2 regions of the Tardiphaga sp. 42S5 genome follow, and region 1 is predicted to be linked to the other one. Evidence: predicted binding sites of a transcription regulator. Region 1 holds the regulator's gene; the other holds the start of a gene.
What was found. Region 1 encodes LexA, which represses DNA repair genes until DNA is damaged. Its sites were predicted from a motif close to TGTTCNNNNTGTGTTCNG; they were not measured.
Positions count from the first base shown of each region.

Region 2: recA (recombinase RecA) is a predicted target of LexA. The motif match lies at 4,841-4,858, and genes of this name have one in related genera.

Region 1 is NZ_CP139027.1:3,785,070-3,792,549, forward strand. It holds gene SFY93_RS17500 (ComEC/Rec2 family competence protein) at 1-947, shown strand, start outside; gene lexA (transcriptional repressor LexA) at 966-1,688, opposite strand; gene SFY93_RS17510 (GNAT family N-acetyltransferase) at 1,991-2,560, opposite strand; gene SFY93_RS17515 (Orn/Lys/Arg family decarboxylase) at 2,582-4,939, opposite strand; gene glp (molybdopterin molybdotransferase MoeA) at 5,095-6,303, opposite strand; gene SFY93_RS17525 (hypothetical protein) at 6,412-6,696, shown strand; gene SFY93_RS17530 (CbtB domain-containing protein) at 6,760-6,942, shown strand; gene SFY93_RS17535 (CbtA family protein) at 6,946-7,480, shown strand, end outside.
Region 2 is NZ_CP139027.1:5,324,111-5,331,590, forward strand. It holds gene SFY93_RS24815 (ABC transporter permease) at 1-216, shown strand, start outside; gene SFY93_RS24820 (ABC transporter permease) at 472-1,410, shown strand; gene SFY93_RS24825 (ABC transporter ATP-binding protein) at 1,436-2,443, shown strand; gene SFY93_RS24830 (ABC transporter ATP-binding protein) at 2,440-3,453, shown strand; gene recA (recombinase RecA) at 3,636-4,739, opposite strand; gene SFY93_RS24840 (hypothetical protein) at 6,332-6,556, shown strand; gene SFY93_RS24845 (hypothetical protein) at 6,699-6,926, shown strand; gene SFY93_RS24850 (acyl-CoA thioesterase) at 6,967-7,404, opposite strand.

The sequences.
Region 1 (7,480 bases):
TCGCGATGCTCGTACTGGCTTCGCTGGTCGCGGGCCTCGCCACCACGCCCTATGCCGCGTTTCATTTCCATCGCGTCACGCCTTATGGCGTTGTCGCCAATCTCCTGGCGATGCCGGTGGTCTCGGCGCTGGTGATGCCGGCGGGCATTCTCGGTTTGGTGGCCATGCCGTTCGGCTTTGACGGTGTGTTCTGGCGGCTGATGGATGTCGGCATCCAGTGGATGATTGTGGTCACGCAATGGGTGGCAGCCTTGCCCGGCGCCATCGGCCGGATGCCGGCCTTTGGCATCGGACCGCTGATATCAGCCAGTATCGGCATCATCGTGCTCGGATTGCTGCGCACGCCGTTGCGCTTCGCGGGGGCTGGCGTGCTGGTGCTCTCGATTGTCTGGGCGTTGCTGGTGAAGCAGCCGGATGTCCTGATCTCGGGTGATGGTCACAGTGTCGCGGTGCGGAGCAGGGACGGGCATCTCCACGTGATGCGCAGCGCCAAGGATACATTTCTGCTGAAAGAGTGGCTCGCCGGCGATGCCGATGCGCGTCTGCCGACCGATGCCTCCGTCAGCCACGGTGTGTCCTGCGACCGCGACGGATGCATCACGCCGCTGGCCGATGGCGCTTTGGTGGCGCTGGTTTTACAGCCGGACGCCTTCACAGATGATTGCGAGAAAGCGGCGCTGATCGTCACGACGAGACAATCGCCGAGGGATTGCAGGGCGCTGGTGATCGATCAGGATCGCTTGCAACGAAATGGTGCGGTGAGCCTGCAGCGAACCGCAAACGGCTTTACCATCGATGCCGTGCGGCCACGGGGCCTGGACCGTCCGTGGTCGCGCGCAATTCCCGATGAGCCCCAGCAAGATCTGATCCAGAACAGTCGTCCACCGCAAAACCGGCCGGTGGATGCGACGCCGGCGGAAACCGATCTTCAACCCGAAGATCAGTAATCCGCCGAGGCGCAAATCTCAGTAGCGGCGATACAGGCCGATCAGCTTGCCCTGAATGCGCACCCGGTTGGGTGGCAGGATACGGACCTCGTAGGCGTCATTCGCAGGCTCCAGCGCGATCGACGCGCCGCGGCGGCGGAAGCGCTTCAACGTGGCTTCCTCGTCGTCGATCAGGGCCACCACGATGTCGCCGGTGTCGGCGCTCTCGTTGCGCTGGATCAGCACGGTGTCGCCGTCGAGAATGCCGGCGTCCTGCATGGAATCGCCGCGCACTTCGAGCGCGTAATGTTCGCCGGAACCGAGCATGTCGGCGGGCATGCTGATGGTGTGGCTACGGGTCTGCAGCGCCTCGATCGGCGTACCGGCCGCGATCCGGCCCATGACCGGGATAGCAACCGTGCGGCCATTGTCATCATCACCGCTGTTGCTGGCGATGCTGGCGGCCGAACGCACCTTGCCAAGCGTGCCTTCGATGACGCTGGGCGTGAAGCCGCGGCGCCCGGTGCCGCCGGTGACCGGCGCGCCGAGCTCTGGCAGCTTGATGACTTCGATGGCACGGGCGCGGTTGGGCAGACGGCGTATGAAGCCGCGTTCTTCCAGCGCCGTGATCAGACGATGGATGCCGGACTTCGAGCGCAGGTCGAGCGCATCCTTCATCTCGTCGAAGGACGGTGGGACGCCGGCTTCCTTCAGCCGTTGATCGATGAATCGCAGGAGTTCGTATTGTTTGCGCGTGAGCATCTGAAGCCATCCTCAGTTGACGGTGTCGGCCGCCGCGTGCGTTTCAAAGGGCCTTCGAACGGTGAGCCTCAATCCAGAGACGATCGTTCGAAGATCGGTTGCGCGAGTTCGGGCACTCTCAAACTACTCAAAGCCACAGAATCTCGAAACAAATCATGAACGAACACTATATGTTCCATATGTGTTCTGCAATGCTTAATTTGCCGTCAACAGAACGCACGTTGAGCGAGGTTTGAGGAGGCTGTTCCTCACCAGTCGTCGATCCTCGACGGACATGGAAAATGCTTCCGCGGTCGCTTGGGCTACGCGGACGTCACGCGCCCAATGGGCGGCGGCGGAGTCGTGGAGCCGGTCGCCAGCGAGCGCTGAACCATGATCGTGTCGGCCCAGCGGCCGGAGCGATAGGCGACGCCGGGCAGCAAGCCGACGCGGGCAAAGCCGAAGCTCTCATGCAAGCCGAGCGAGGCCGTGTTGTCGGCATCGATATAGCCGATGATCTGCCGGAAGCCGGCCGCCGCGCAGACATCGATCAACTCGCGCATCAACAGCCGGCCGATGCCCCGGCCGACATGTCCGTGGTGGATATAGATCGAATGCTTGACCGTGTAGCGATAGGCCGGTCGCTTGCGGAACAGCACCACATAGGCATAGCCGACGACCTCGCCGCCTTGCGTGGCGACGAGATGCGGGAACCGTTTGCTGCGCAGGTTCTTGCGCCGGTCTCTGAGATCGTCGGGCTGCGGCGTGTCGGCGTCGCTGACGCCTTCCTCGACGCCTTGCCGGATGTGCCGGCGATAGATCGCCAGCATGGCATCGACGTCGGTGTCGCGTGATGGTCGGATGACGACCGGCTGTTCGAGTTCCGTTGGCAAATCAGGCTCCTTACGTGCTCCCTATTCGGAGACCACGTAAGTGTAAAGTCGGATCCGGCCATTGGCGTCGACCTTGCGGTAGATGCCCTGGATTTCGACGTCGAAGCCCGGGAAGGTGTTGAAGCAGGTCTCGAACATCCTGAGATAATCGATCATCGGCTTTGACCGTTCGGTGAGCCGTTCTCCGGGGACGATCGTGGCGATGCCGGGCGGGTAGACCACGAACGGCGTCGTCGCGACGCGCCCGAAGATCTCATCGATCGGGAGGTAATCGACGTCGTTGCGCACCAGACAGCGCGCGGCATCATGGGGTGACATGGCAATCTCCGGCAGATGGTCAGCGGAGAATTGCCTGGTCTGAAGTTCGCTCACATTGGCCTCGCGGAAGAACCGGTGCATGTCGCCGCATAGATCCCGCAGGCGTATGCCCGCGTAACGCGCGGGCCTGCGCCGTGCGAATTCCGGGATGACGTCTTCGAGCAGGGCGTTGTCGTCATGAAGCTTCTTGAAGGCGACGAGGCCCGATATCAGCGTGCCGGCCTTGCTGGCTTCCACGCCGGGTGTCAGCAGGAAGAGCAGCGAGTTGAGATCGTTCTTCTCCGGCACGATGCGGTTTTCGCGCAGGAACTGCGCCACCACCGGAGCAGGGATGCCGTGTTCCGCATAGCCGCCGGTGGTGCGATCGAAGCCGGGTGTCAGCACCGTCAGCTTGTTGGGATCGGTCATGGTGAAACCGGCTTCCATGCCGGGGAAGCCATGCCAGGCGGCGTCAGGTGCGAGCTGCCAATAAGCCGGATTGGTGGCCAGCTGGTCAGTGCCGATGCTTTCCCAGGGCACATTGTGAACGGCGCCTTCGCTGGCTGCGTCGGGAATCGCGACGCGCTCGGGCACGAAGGGTTCGAAGAACCAGCGACGCTCGGCGCGGGTTTCCTTCTCCTCGAATTCGCGGCGGACGGCGCGCATCTTCTTGCGCAGTTCGATGCCGAGGCGGATCGTATCGTCCCACAACACTTCGCCGGAGCGGCCCTTCATCATCTGCGCGCCGACATCCAATGATGCGAACAGCGGATAGAACGGCGAGGTCGAGGCGTGCTGCATGAAGCTTTCGTTGAAGCGCCGATGCTCGACGCGGCGTTTCTGGCCGCGGATATGACGATCCTTCATGTGGATCTGCGACGCCTGCGAGAAGCTCGCGAGCTGCTTGTGGGTCGACTGCGTCGCGATGATACCCGGCGAATCCGGGCCGAGGTCCTTGAGTCCCATGGCGAACCGGCCGGCATAGAGCGGGTGGAATTTCATGAAGCCCGCCCAGGCTTCGTCGAACAGGATGTAATCGCAGAGATGGCCGATACGCGCGATGATCATCTCGGCGCTGTAGATGGTGCCGTCATAGGTGCACTGTTCGACCACGGCGACGCGGAACGGGCGTGGACGCTTCCAGGCCTCGGGATCCGTGACCAGCGGATTGATACGGATGCGCTCGCGCAGCGCGTCCTCGTCGAGCGCATCCCAGTTCATCGGGCCGATCAGGCCCCAGGGATTGCGCGTCGTTGGCACATAGATCGGCACACCGCCTGAGATCATCAATGCGCCGTGCAAGGCCGCCTTGTGGTTGTTGCGGTCGAACAGCACGAGGTCACCATCGGTGACCAGAGCCGATAGCGCGACCTTGTTGGAGGTCGAGGTGCCGTTGAGCACGAAGTAGGTCTTCTCCGCGCCAAAAATCTGCGCGGCTTCCTTCTGCGCCTGCAAAGCAGGGCCCTCATGAGTCAGCAGATCGCCGAGATCGAGCACCGAATTGTCGAGGTCGTCGCGAAACACGGCTTCGCCGAGATGTTCCATGAACACGCGGCCGATCGGGCTGCGGCTGTAGAACACGCCGCCATTGTGGCCCGGGCAGGTCCAGAGCTGGTTGCCTTCCTCGGCATAGTCGACCAAAGCGCCGAAGAACGGCGTCTTCAGCGTCTCGGCATATTGCTTCAACCGGCTGATGAGATTCTTGGCGATGAACGGCGGTGTTTCCTCCGACAGGAAGACATAGCCGTCGATGAAATCGAGCACCTCGACCGGGACGTCTTCGAACCGCTTGCGACGGATCAGCAGGATGATGGGGAAATCGAGGCCCCGTTTGCGCATCAGGTTGATCAGTGCCGCGGTCTTGCCTTCGAGGCCCTTCTTGCCCCAGTCGACCACCATGCAGCCGATCGCCGCGTCGGTCTGGACCGCGATCGTTGCGTCTTCGAGCTTGCGCGCCTTGACGACCTCGAAGCCGGACCGCTCGATCTCATCGACGATCTGATTGAGGCGAATGCCCTCGAGATCGTCGGCGTCGAATGTTGGCATCGCAAACAGGAAATTGAAGCGTTTGAAATAGTCCATTTGTGCACCGATCTTGTTTCGCTGCGATGTCTCGCTGCGTTACGTGACAATTCAGTGACTGAAGCCGCGTTAAGGTATCTCAGTCAGAAAAAAGGTTTGGGAACATGCCGCAAGGTGGGAGTTCTGAACGCGGGGGCGTTCTGTGAGGGGGGCCGCTAGGTTGGCAGTCGTATGATGGCGCATGGATCACCGGCAGCCGCGGCCGGCGCGAATGGCTTGCGGATCAGAAGTCCTTCGGCAACAGCCAGATTTCCCAGCAGCGACGAGTCCTGTTTCATCACTGGTGTCGCCACCACGGTGCCGTCGCCACGGGTTTCCAGACGAGTGCGCAGGTAATCCTCGCGCTGGTCGTTGGCGGCGAGGTCGCGGCCGAGCACCGCGGGTTCGAGCGCGTGAGCGACCTCGTTTCGACCGGACAGCGCGCGCAGCAGCGGCACCATGAACAGGAAGCCGCAGACATAGGACGAGACGGGATTGCCGGGCAGGCCGATGACCCGCATGCTCTGCCGGCGTCCGTGCATCATTGGCTTGCCCGGCCGCATGGCGATGCGCCAGAACGCCATCTCGACGCCGGCATTGATCAGGGATTGCTGCACGAGGTCGTGGTCGCCGACCGACGCACCGCCGGTGGTGATCAGCACGTCGGCCTTCAGGTCGATCGCGCGCTGAATGGCTGATGTGGTCGCCTCCAGCGTATCGACGGCGATACCGAGATCGATCACCTCGGCGCCTTCGGCACGCGCCAGCGCACGCAGCGCGAAGCCATTGGAGAGCACGATCTGGCCGGGGCCGGGGACCGCACCGGGCATTACCAGTTCGTCGCCGGTGGCGAGCACGGCAACGACCGGCCGTCGCCGCACGGGTAGTGACGGATGGTTCATGCCGGCGGCAAGCGCCAGATCGCGGTCGGTGAGGCGGGTGCCGGCGCGCAGCAGCACATCGCCTTCATTGAAATCGACGCCGGCCGGGCGGATATGCTTGCCGGAAATCGCGGCCTCGTTGATCCCAACGATATCGCTATCGCGCGTAGTATCTTCCTGGATTACCACGGCGTCGGCGCCAGCGGGCAGCACGCCGCCGGTGAAGATTCGCAGGGCTTCGCCGGTCTGCAGCGGGCGGTCGAACGGCTTGCCTGCGGCGATCTCGCCGATGACGCGGAGCTTGGCGCCCAACGTCGCATCGGCAGCGCGCACCGCATAGCCGTCCATCGCTGACATGGGCTCCGGTGGCTGTGTGCGCAGCGAAGCGATGTCGCGGGCGAGCACGCGGTGGAACGCGTCTTCTAGCGGCACCATCTCCTCAGGCAGCGCATCGGCGCCCGCGAGAATCGCGGCCATGGCATCGGTAACCGGCATCAGGGCCATCGCGGGGATCTCCGGCAGTGTGGGCGCCCGTCATAGCGGAGAGCGGGAGCGGACGCAAAACCACCGGCGCTTTGGCAGGGCAGGGAAACACGGTAGACATCGGCGATCATGACCGACAACCACGCCGCAACCGACGATGAAGCGCCTGTCTGGCGGGAGGATGTCGATACGCTGGCATTCCGGCCGTCCGGCCATTGCGGGCTGTGCATGGTGCACCGTCATGCGTTCCGGACGCTGCTCCGGCGTTACCCGTCGCCGGAGGAATGCGCGGCCTATTTCCGCGACCACAGAGAAGTGTTCCAGGCGGCGGCCGGCGCCAAGCTGGTGCGTGCGCCGGTGGCGGCAGATGCGAATTTTCATCTGACCAGCCGCGATCTCGCCCGCGCGATGTAAAATTAACGGTCGCGCCGCCGGTGCAACTCGGCTAAATTGGCCGTCTATTTCGCGAGGATTCCGATGCAACAGACCCAGACCGCCCAGATCTCCGCCGTCACCACTGACGTCAATGTCGTCGTGCAGGCCGTTCTGGCCATGACGCTCGGTCTGTTTATCGTCGGTGTGGTCGGCTTCTCGCATATCAGCGCCGTCCACAATGCGGCCCATGACACGCGCCACGCCAACGCATTCCCCTGCCACTGAGACATGTCCGTCTTCAGGTCGATCGTCTTCTCGGCAGCGCTGGCTGGCGTGATCACTGGCGCTGCCATCACCGGCGCCCAGATGGTCGGGACCATTCCCCTGATCCAGAAAAGCGAAGTTTATGAGCGCAAGGCGGAAGCTCCGGCTGCTGTTGCGCCGGCGGCTGCCGCGCAGCCCGCCCATGCGCACGACCATGGCGCCGCCGCCCATAGCCATGAGGCCGAATGGGAGCCCGCCGAGGGCTTGCAACGCAATGCCTTTACTACGGGCGCCAATATCCTGACGGCCATCGGCTTCGCGTTGCTGCTGGCCGGCATCTTCGCGCTGCGCGGCCGGGCCGTGGGTTGGCGGGAAGGGCTGTTCTGGGGCCTCGGCGGTTTCGTTGTCTTCACGGCGGCGCCCGGCCTCGGCCTGCCGCCGGAATTACCGGGAATGCCTGTCGCCGACCTCACACTGCGCCAGACCTGGTGGATCGGCACTGCCTGCGCCACTGCGGCGGGGCTCGGCCTGCTGGTCTTCCGCAAGGCGTCATGGGCCG
Region 2 (7,480 bases), 1.5 Mb from region 1:
TCGGTCATCGCCTTCGCCATCATTACCGAGACGGTGTTCCAGTGGCCGGGTATGGGGCTGCTGTTCGTGCAGGCCGTGCAGAATGTCGATATCCCGATCATGGCGGCCTATCTCCTGGTGGTGTCGCTGATCTTCGTCACCATCAACCTGATTGTGGACATCCTCTACACCATCGTCGATCCGCGCCTGCGCGCGACGATCAACCGGCCGGCATGAGGGGGAACGCATGACTCAAGCACGTTGCAACCTCATCCCTCGCGTTCGCGCAAGTTCTCTCAGTCTGTCGTCCCCGTCTAGCACGCCAAAGGCGTGCGCGGGGCGGGGACCCATAACCGCCGTGCGCGTAGTTAAAACGCGGCCTCACCCACAGCACCTCACCGCGAGCTCGGTGGTTATGGATCCCCGCCTTCGCGGGGATGACAACTGTAAGCCTAGTGCACTCCAGCGGAGCGCGAACATGCGGAGCGCACCATGACCGACGCGCCCCTCCCCCACACACCCTCCCTCCTCGCCCGCGCCATCGACAGCGACATCTTCTATTCGTTCCGCCGCTCCAAGCTCACAATGGTCGCGGCTGCGATCGTGTTCGTGCTGCTGATGATGGCGCTGTTTGCGCCTGTGCTGGTGGTGCAGAATCCGTTCGATCCGGCGCAGCTCGAACTGATCAACTCGCGCATCGCGCCGCTCTGGACGGCGGAAGGCCAGAGGCCGTTCCTGCTCGGCACTGACGAACAGGGCCGCGACATCTATTCGGCGATTCTTTACGGCATGCGGATCTCGCTGGTGGTTGGCGTGCTCGGCGTCAGTTTCGCCGCGGTGCTCGGCATCGGGCTCGGCCTGATCGCCGGCTATGTCGGTGGCGCCGTCGACAGCCTGATCATGCGCATCGCCGATGTGCAGCTCACCTTTCCGGCGATCCTGATCGCGCTGCTCATCGACGGCGTCGTGAAGTCCGCACTCGGTAATCATCTCGATGCGTCGACCACGCTGATCGTGCTGGTGGTGGCCATCGGGCTGAGTTTCTGGGTGCAATATGCCCGCACCGTGCGCGGCTCGGTGATGGTGGAGAAGAACAAGGACTATGTCGCCGCGGCGCAGCTGATCGGCCTGCCCGCGCGCGTCATCATGATCCGCCATGTGCTGCCGAATACCATGGGGCCGATCCTGGTGATCGCCACCATCAATCTGGCGCTGGCCATCATCACCGAGGCGACGCTGTCGTTTCTCGGCTCCGGCATGCCCGACACCATGCCGTCGCTGGGCACGCTGATCCGCATCGGCAACAACTATCTGTTCTCCGGCGAATGGTGGGTCATCGCCTTTCCCGGCCTCGCGCTGGCCTCGCTGATCCTGTCGATCAATCTGCTCGGCGACTGGCTGCGCGATGCGCTGAACCCGAAGCTGCAATGATGTCTCACCTCAAGCAGTGCCCGACATGAGCGTGCCCGTCCTCTCCGTGCGCAACTTGTGCGTTGAATTCGCCAGCCGACGCGGCGCGCTGCGTGCCATCGACGGCGTGTCCTTCGACATCGCCAAGGGCGAGGTGCTGGGCGTGGTCGGCGAATCCGGCGCCGGCAAATCGGTGACGGGGCTTGCGGCCATCGGCCTGATCGATCCGCCCGGGCGCATCTCAGGCGGCGAGATCCTGCTGTCGGGTCTGCGCATCGACAATCTGCCGCCGGAGCAGATGCGCCGGATTCGCGGCAAACGCATCGCGATGATCTTTCAAGATCCGCTGACCAGCCTCAATCCGCTGTATCGCATTGGCGACCAGCTGGTGGAGACGATCCGCACCCATCTCAACATGAACGAGACGCAGGCACGCAAGCGCGCGGTGGATCTGCTCGCCGAGGTCGGCATTCCCGCGCCGGACAAGCGCGTCGATGCCTATCCGCATGAATTTTCCGGCGGCATGCGACAGCGCGTGGTGATCGCGCTGGCGATCGCGGCCGAGCCCGAACTGATCATCGCGGACGAGCCGACCACCGCGCTCGACGTTTCCGTGCAGGCGCAGATCATTGCGCTGATCAAACGGCTCGGCCGCGACCACGGCACGGCGGTGATGCTGGTCACCCACGACATGGGTGTCATCGCCGAGACATCCGACCGCGTCGCCGTGATGTATTCCGGGCGCATCGCCGAGATCGGCCCGGTGCGCGACGTGGTGCAGAACCCGCTGCATCCCTACGCCAAGGGACTGATGGGCGCGATCCCGACGCTGACGGGCGACGCCTCGCAGCGGCTGGTGCAGATTCCAGGCTCAATGCCGCGGCTGTCTGCCATTCCGCAGGGCTGTGCGTTTAATCCGCGCTGCAGTTTCGCGTTCGACCGCTGCCGCACCGAGCGGCCTGAACCTATCGCCGTCGGCGCGCAGCAGGTCGCCTGCCACCTCTATGATCCCAATCATCTCCATGACCACGCTCCTGCGGAGAGCGCGGCATGACGGCGCTGGTGCAGGCACGCAATCTCAAACGCGCATTCGACGTCTCGAAGCCGTGGCTCAACCGCGTCATCGAGCGCAGTCCGATGGAGTTTCTGAAGGCCGTCGACGGCGTCTCGTTCGAGATCAAGCGCGGCGAGACCTTTGCGCTGGTCGGCGAATCCGGTTCGGGCAAGAGCACGGTGGCGCGGATGGTGGTCGGGCTGCTGCCGCCGACATCCGGCGACGTCATCATCGACGGCGTCTCGATGAGCGATCCCGGGCAGGCCGGCGCGCGCAAGCTGCTGCGCAAGCGCATCCAGATGATCTTCCAGGATCCCTATGCGAGCCTCAATCCGCGGCTGCGCGTCGATGCGATCATCGCCGAACCGATCCGCGCCTTCGATCTCATTCAGGGCGAGCGCGACATTCGCGCCCGCGTCGGCGAATTGTTGACGCTGGTGGGCCTGCATCCCGACGACGGGCAGAAATACCCGCATCAGTTCTCCGGCGGCCAGCGCCAGCGTATCGCGATTGCCCGCGCACTCGCATCGGAGGCCGAGTTCATCGTCTGCGACGAGCCGACCTCAGCGCTGGATGTCTCGGTGCAGGCGCAAATTCTCAACCTGATGCGCGAACTGCAGGACAAATTCGGCCTGACCTATCTGTTTATCAGCCACAACCTTGCTGTGGTCAGGCACATGGCTGACCGGATCGGCGTGATGTATCTCGGCCGCATCGTGGAGATTGCGGAAGGGCGCGAACTCTTCCGCGCGCCGCGCATGCCTTATACGCGCATGCTGCTGGGCGCTGTGCCGGATCTGGCCATGTCAGGTCGCGCACGCATCGCGGTCTCCGGCGAGATTCCCAATCCGATCGATCCGCCCTCCGGCTGCACGTTTCATCCGCGCTGCCCGGAAGTGTTCGATCTCTGTCGCAAAGTCGTGCCGGATCTGGTCGACGGCGTCGCCTGTCATGCGGTCAACAAACTGATCGCGCCGCCAAGCGAAGCTGTCCCCGCCGCGCGGCGATAATTGCGATCAGCGCGCACCCAGATCAGGACGCCTGAAACGACAACGCGGCAGGCACCGCAGGGTATCGGCAACAGACCCCCACAGCACCCACCGCGAAATCATTCAGCCGAAAATCTCGGCTGCAAGATCGGTCCGGCAAGATCACTGCGCATGAACGTCAGTGCGTCTCCGGACCGATCCGATCAATCTTCGGCCGGCTCCTCGCCGTCACCGCCGTCTTCGTCGCGCTCGATGGGACCGGCGAGAATCTGCTCGGCGATCAGGCCGGAATTCTGCCGGATCGAGGCTTCGATCTTGGCGGTCATGTCCGGATTGGCCTTCAGGAAGGCCTTGGAATTCTCCCGGCCCTGGCCGAGACGCTGGCTGTCATAAGAGAACCAGGCGCCGGACTTCTCGACGATTCCCGCTTTCACGCCGAGATCGAGGATTTCGCCCATCTTGGAGACGCCTTCGCCATACATGATGTCGAATTCGACCTGCTTGAAAGGCGGTGCCAGCTTGTTCTTCACCACCTTGACGCGGGTCGAGTTACCAACGACCTCGTCGCGCTCCTTGATCGCGCCGATGCGGCGGATGTCGAGACGGACCGAGGCGTAGAATTTCAGCGCATTGCCGCCGGTGGTGGTTTCCGGCGAGCCATACATCACACCGATCTTCATGCGGATCTGGTTGATGAAGATCACCATCGTATTGGATTTGTTGATCGAGGCAGTCAGCTTGCGCAGCGCCTGGCTCATCAAGCGAGCCTGCAGGCCCGGCAGCGCGTCGCCCATTTCGCCTTCGAGTTCGGCGCGCGGCACCAGCGCTGCCACGGAGTCGATGATCAGCACGTCCACCGCGCCGGAGCGCACCAGCGTGTCGGCGATTTCCAGCGCCTGTTCGCCGTGATCCGGCTGCGAGATCAGGAGCTCATCGACATTGACGCCCAGCTTGCGGGCATAGACCGGGTCGAGCGCATGTTCGGCGTCGATGAAGGCGCAGATGCCGCCCTTCTTCTGGGCTTCCGCGGCGCAATGCAGCGCCAAGGTCGTCTTGCCCGAGGATTCCGGTCCGTAGATCTCGATCACGCGGCCCTTGGGCAGCCCGCCGACGCCGAGCGCGATATCGAGGCCGAGCGAGCCCGACGAAATCACCTCGATGTCCATCGACCGGTCGTTCTTGCCGAGCTTCATCACCGAGCCCTTGCCGAACTGGCGCTCGATCTGGGAGAGCGCGGCCGACAGGGCCTTGGTCTTGTCCATGGAGGATCCTTCAACGATACGCAGGGCAGTCGGAGTGGTAGCCATTGATCTAGCTCCTTATGAAGGGATTCGCGACAGGACAAACGGCAAGCGCCAAAGGATGGCGGCGCTGTTCGGGCTGAAAACAACGTACCCCATCTGTTCTATGTTCGCAATATGTTCTTTTGAGAATTTTGGGTACTGGCCTGTTTCCGACCGCAGTGGCCTATTTTTAGATTGGCAGTGGCCTGGTTCCAATTTTGCCGTAATTGTTAAGCTTCATTAACGCAACCTAAGGAGGTTGCAACGATGAATGACACGACTGTTTTCCACGCTTTCAAAAACGGCGTTTGGATGGGCATTGGAACTAGGCAGGCAATCGTTGCGCGAGGCTACGACTGCGATGACGCGGTCCTGTGGTGCTCAAAAGATCTCCTGATCAACGGCTGGCGAGATCGGTAGCTTGAGTATGTCCAACGATGCCCCAACAAGCTTACGGATGGGTTTTGGCTACGATCAAGCTCGTGCATCTGGCTTAGGTGGCATTAGGCGGGACCGTTCGCCGAACCAAGTTAACCGCGAGATTAGCGATCGAAAGATTGCCAACCAGATTCGAACTGAAGTGGAGCGCGACCCCGAATGGGGGCCGTTTGTCGCCCATTGGGTAACTGAGAAATTGAAGCCGCAGGAAATTCTACAAGCTCTTTGGAACGCTCAATTTGATGAGTGGTGCAGAAGGAAGCGGCGGCAAAATAGGTATCTCAGATTTTAAAAGGCCGCCTCAATGGGCGACCTCTTTCATTTTGCACCTTCGTTACCAGTCCAGTAGCTGTAAGCCGTGAGGTCATGTCGGGCGATCCCGAGCAGTACGTCTCGACCAGCTACGCGGAGCGCCAGGACCTCTCGCTGCGCATAGGATCGCGCCGCGGACCAAAAGCGCTTTCATAAACATTTCGAATAGTGAGGGAATCCAAGATGGCCGTAAAAGCGATCGATATCGAGGGCAAGTGGCAGTTTGCCAGCATAACTGCAGCCAAGATGTTTATGATCCAATCCTGAAAAACACACCGATCTCGCAACGCGTTACACCCGATGAGTTCCTAAGCTTAAAAGCTCTATACGAGGCCTATTGCGCAAAAACCAATTGGCCTCTTCCATCTCCTCCGAAGGAATTTTATCCGATGCTAGAAAAAGGTCGCGGCTTCGCGACCAGGTGCTTCGGGTTAGTTTTCGAGAACGGGAAAACTGAAAGGTTTTCGCTGGACAAAGCTCTCAGTGCTGTCGCCAACTGAAACAGTGGCCTGCTTTAATTCAGCGAGTGGCGATGACGAACCCTCGAATAGCCATAGCGTGTCTAATTCTCGTGGTCCTGATGGCAGCCTTCTTCGTGGCCGATATGCACTCCTCATGCAAACAAGAGCATGGGCCAGACTACAAGTGCTATCCGGGCGGCCGACGGCTGGTCCGGTAGTCGCTGCCAAGTGGCCTGTTTCGAAATTGTGAGTGACCTATTTCGGCCAGTACCGGAATTTCGGTACTGGCGTGTTTCCGGCCGTAGTGGCCTAGTTTGAAAATGGCATTGACCTATGTTGGATATGTTGTCCGCCGTAAACGACAGGCAGCCTGTTTCACGAATTCGAACTTACCGAAGTCGCGCCATGCCCTTCTCTGCATTCCTGGCCCGAATTAAAAAGCTCATTCTTGTAGATGAGTCAGAGCATTACGCTGCCATCGAGCGTGGCTTTCGGGACGGCTCGTTGCATCAGCCCGTCAACCCCATGTCGGATGCTGAGCTGGCCAAGGCCATAGCCGAATTCACGAAGACGCAACCTTCGGCCGGGAGCATCAAAGTCCTGGGCGGGCGCTTCAATCCAAAGAAGTAAGGCCCGCCTTCGCGGACGGCCCTTTCGCAACGAAGACCCCGCCCTCATCGATTCCATCGACGGAGAGCGCGTTTTCGCGCCGAGACGGAGTCTGGACAGGTCCTCGCCGTCACTTTAGAACGCTTCTAGCCAGGGAGCGTAGATGCCCAAGCCAAAGAAAACCGCCGCCGAACTTCAGAAGATCATTCGAGAAGCCGCCGCAATCGCCGGGCCATGGCCCAAGAACATGAGCGTGATCATCTATTCGCTGGATGACAGCTGGCGCGTCATCGTCAGCTACTCGGATCCGGCACAGACCCCTTTTCGCGACCGGTTGATGGAGATCTGCCGGGGGCTCGCCCATTTCTACGATCTGGACGAGCCAGCCTAGAGTCGCCCGGCGCCGCGCACCGGCCCACGTCACCTGTGCCTTATCCCGCGAGATGCGTTTCGCGCGTGGCGATCAAATCGCGGATCGGCTGCGCGATCGGTACCGGGCGATGGGTCTTCTGATCGGTATTGACCCAGACGATCTCACCCGTCGCAAACAGATCGTCGGCTGCGCGCGCGAAGATGCCGAGCTCGAACACCAGACTGGAATTGCCGATCCGCGCCACCCGCGCAGCGACATCCAGCTCCTGATCGAACAGGATCGGCGCCTTGTATTCGATCACCGATTTGACGACGTGAAAGTCGACGCCGCTCGCCTTGGCATCGGCAAACTGGTCATAGCCGAGCGCACGAAAATATTCGGTGATGGTCGTGTCGAAGTAAGTGAGATAGTGCGCGTTGAACACGACGCCCTGGCCGTCGATCTCGGAATAGCGCACCCGAAACGGGTGGAAGAACCAGAACCGGTCGCGTGACATATGCCCCTCGCCTATGTGCGGCGGCTTCGTTCTCCGCCCTGATGCTCCCCTAGCCTCTCTTGCGCGGCGAAGCCAG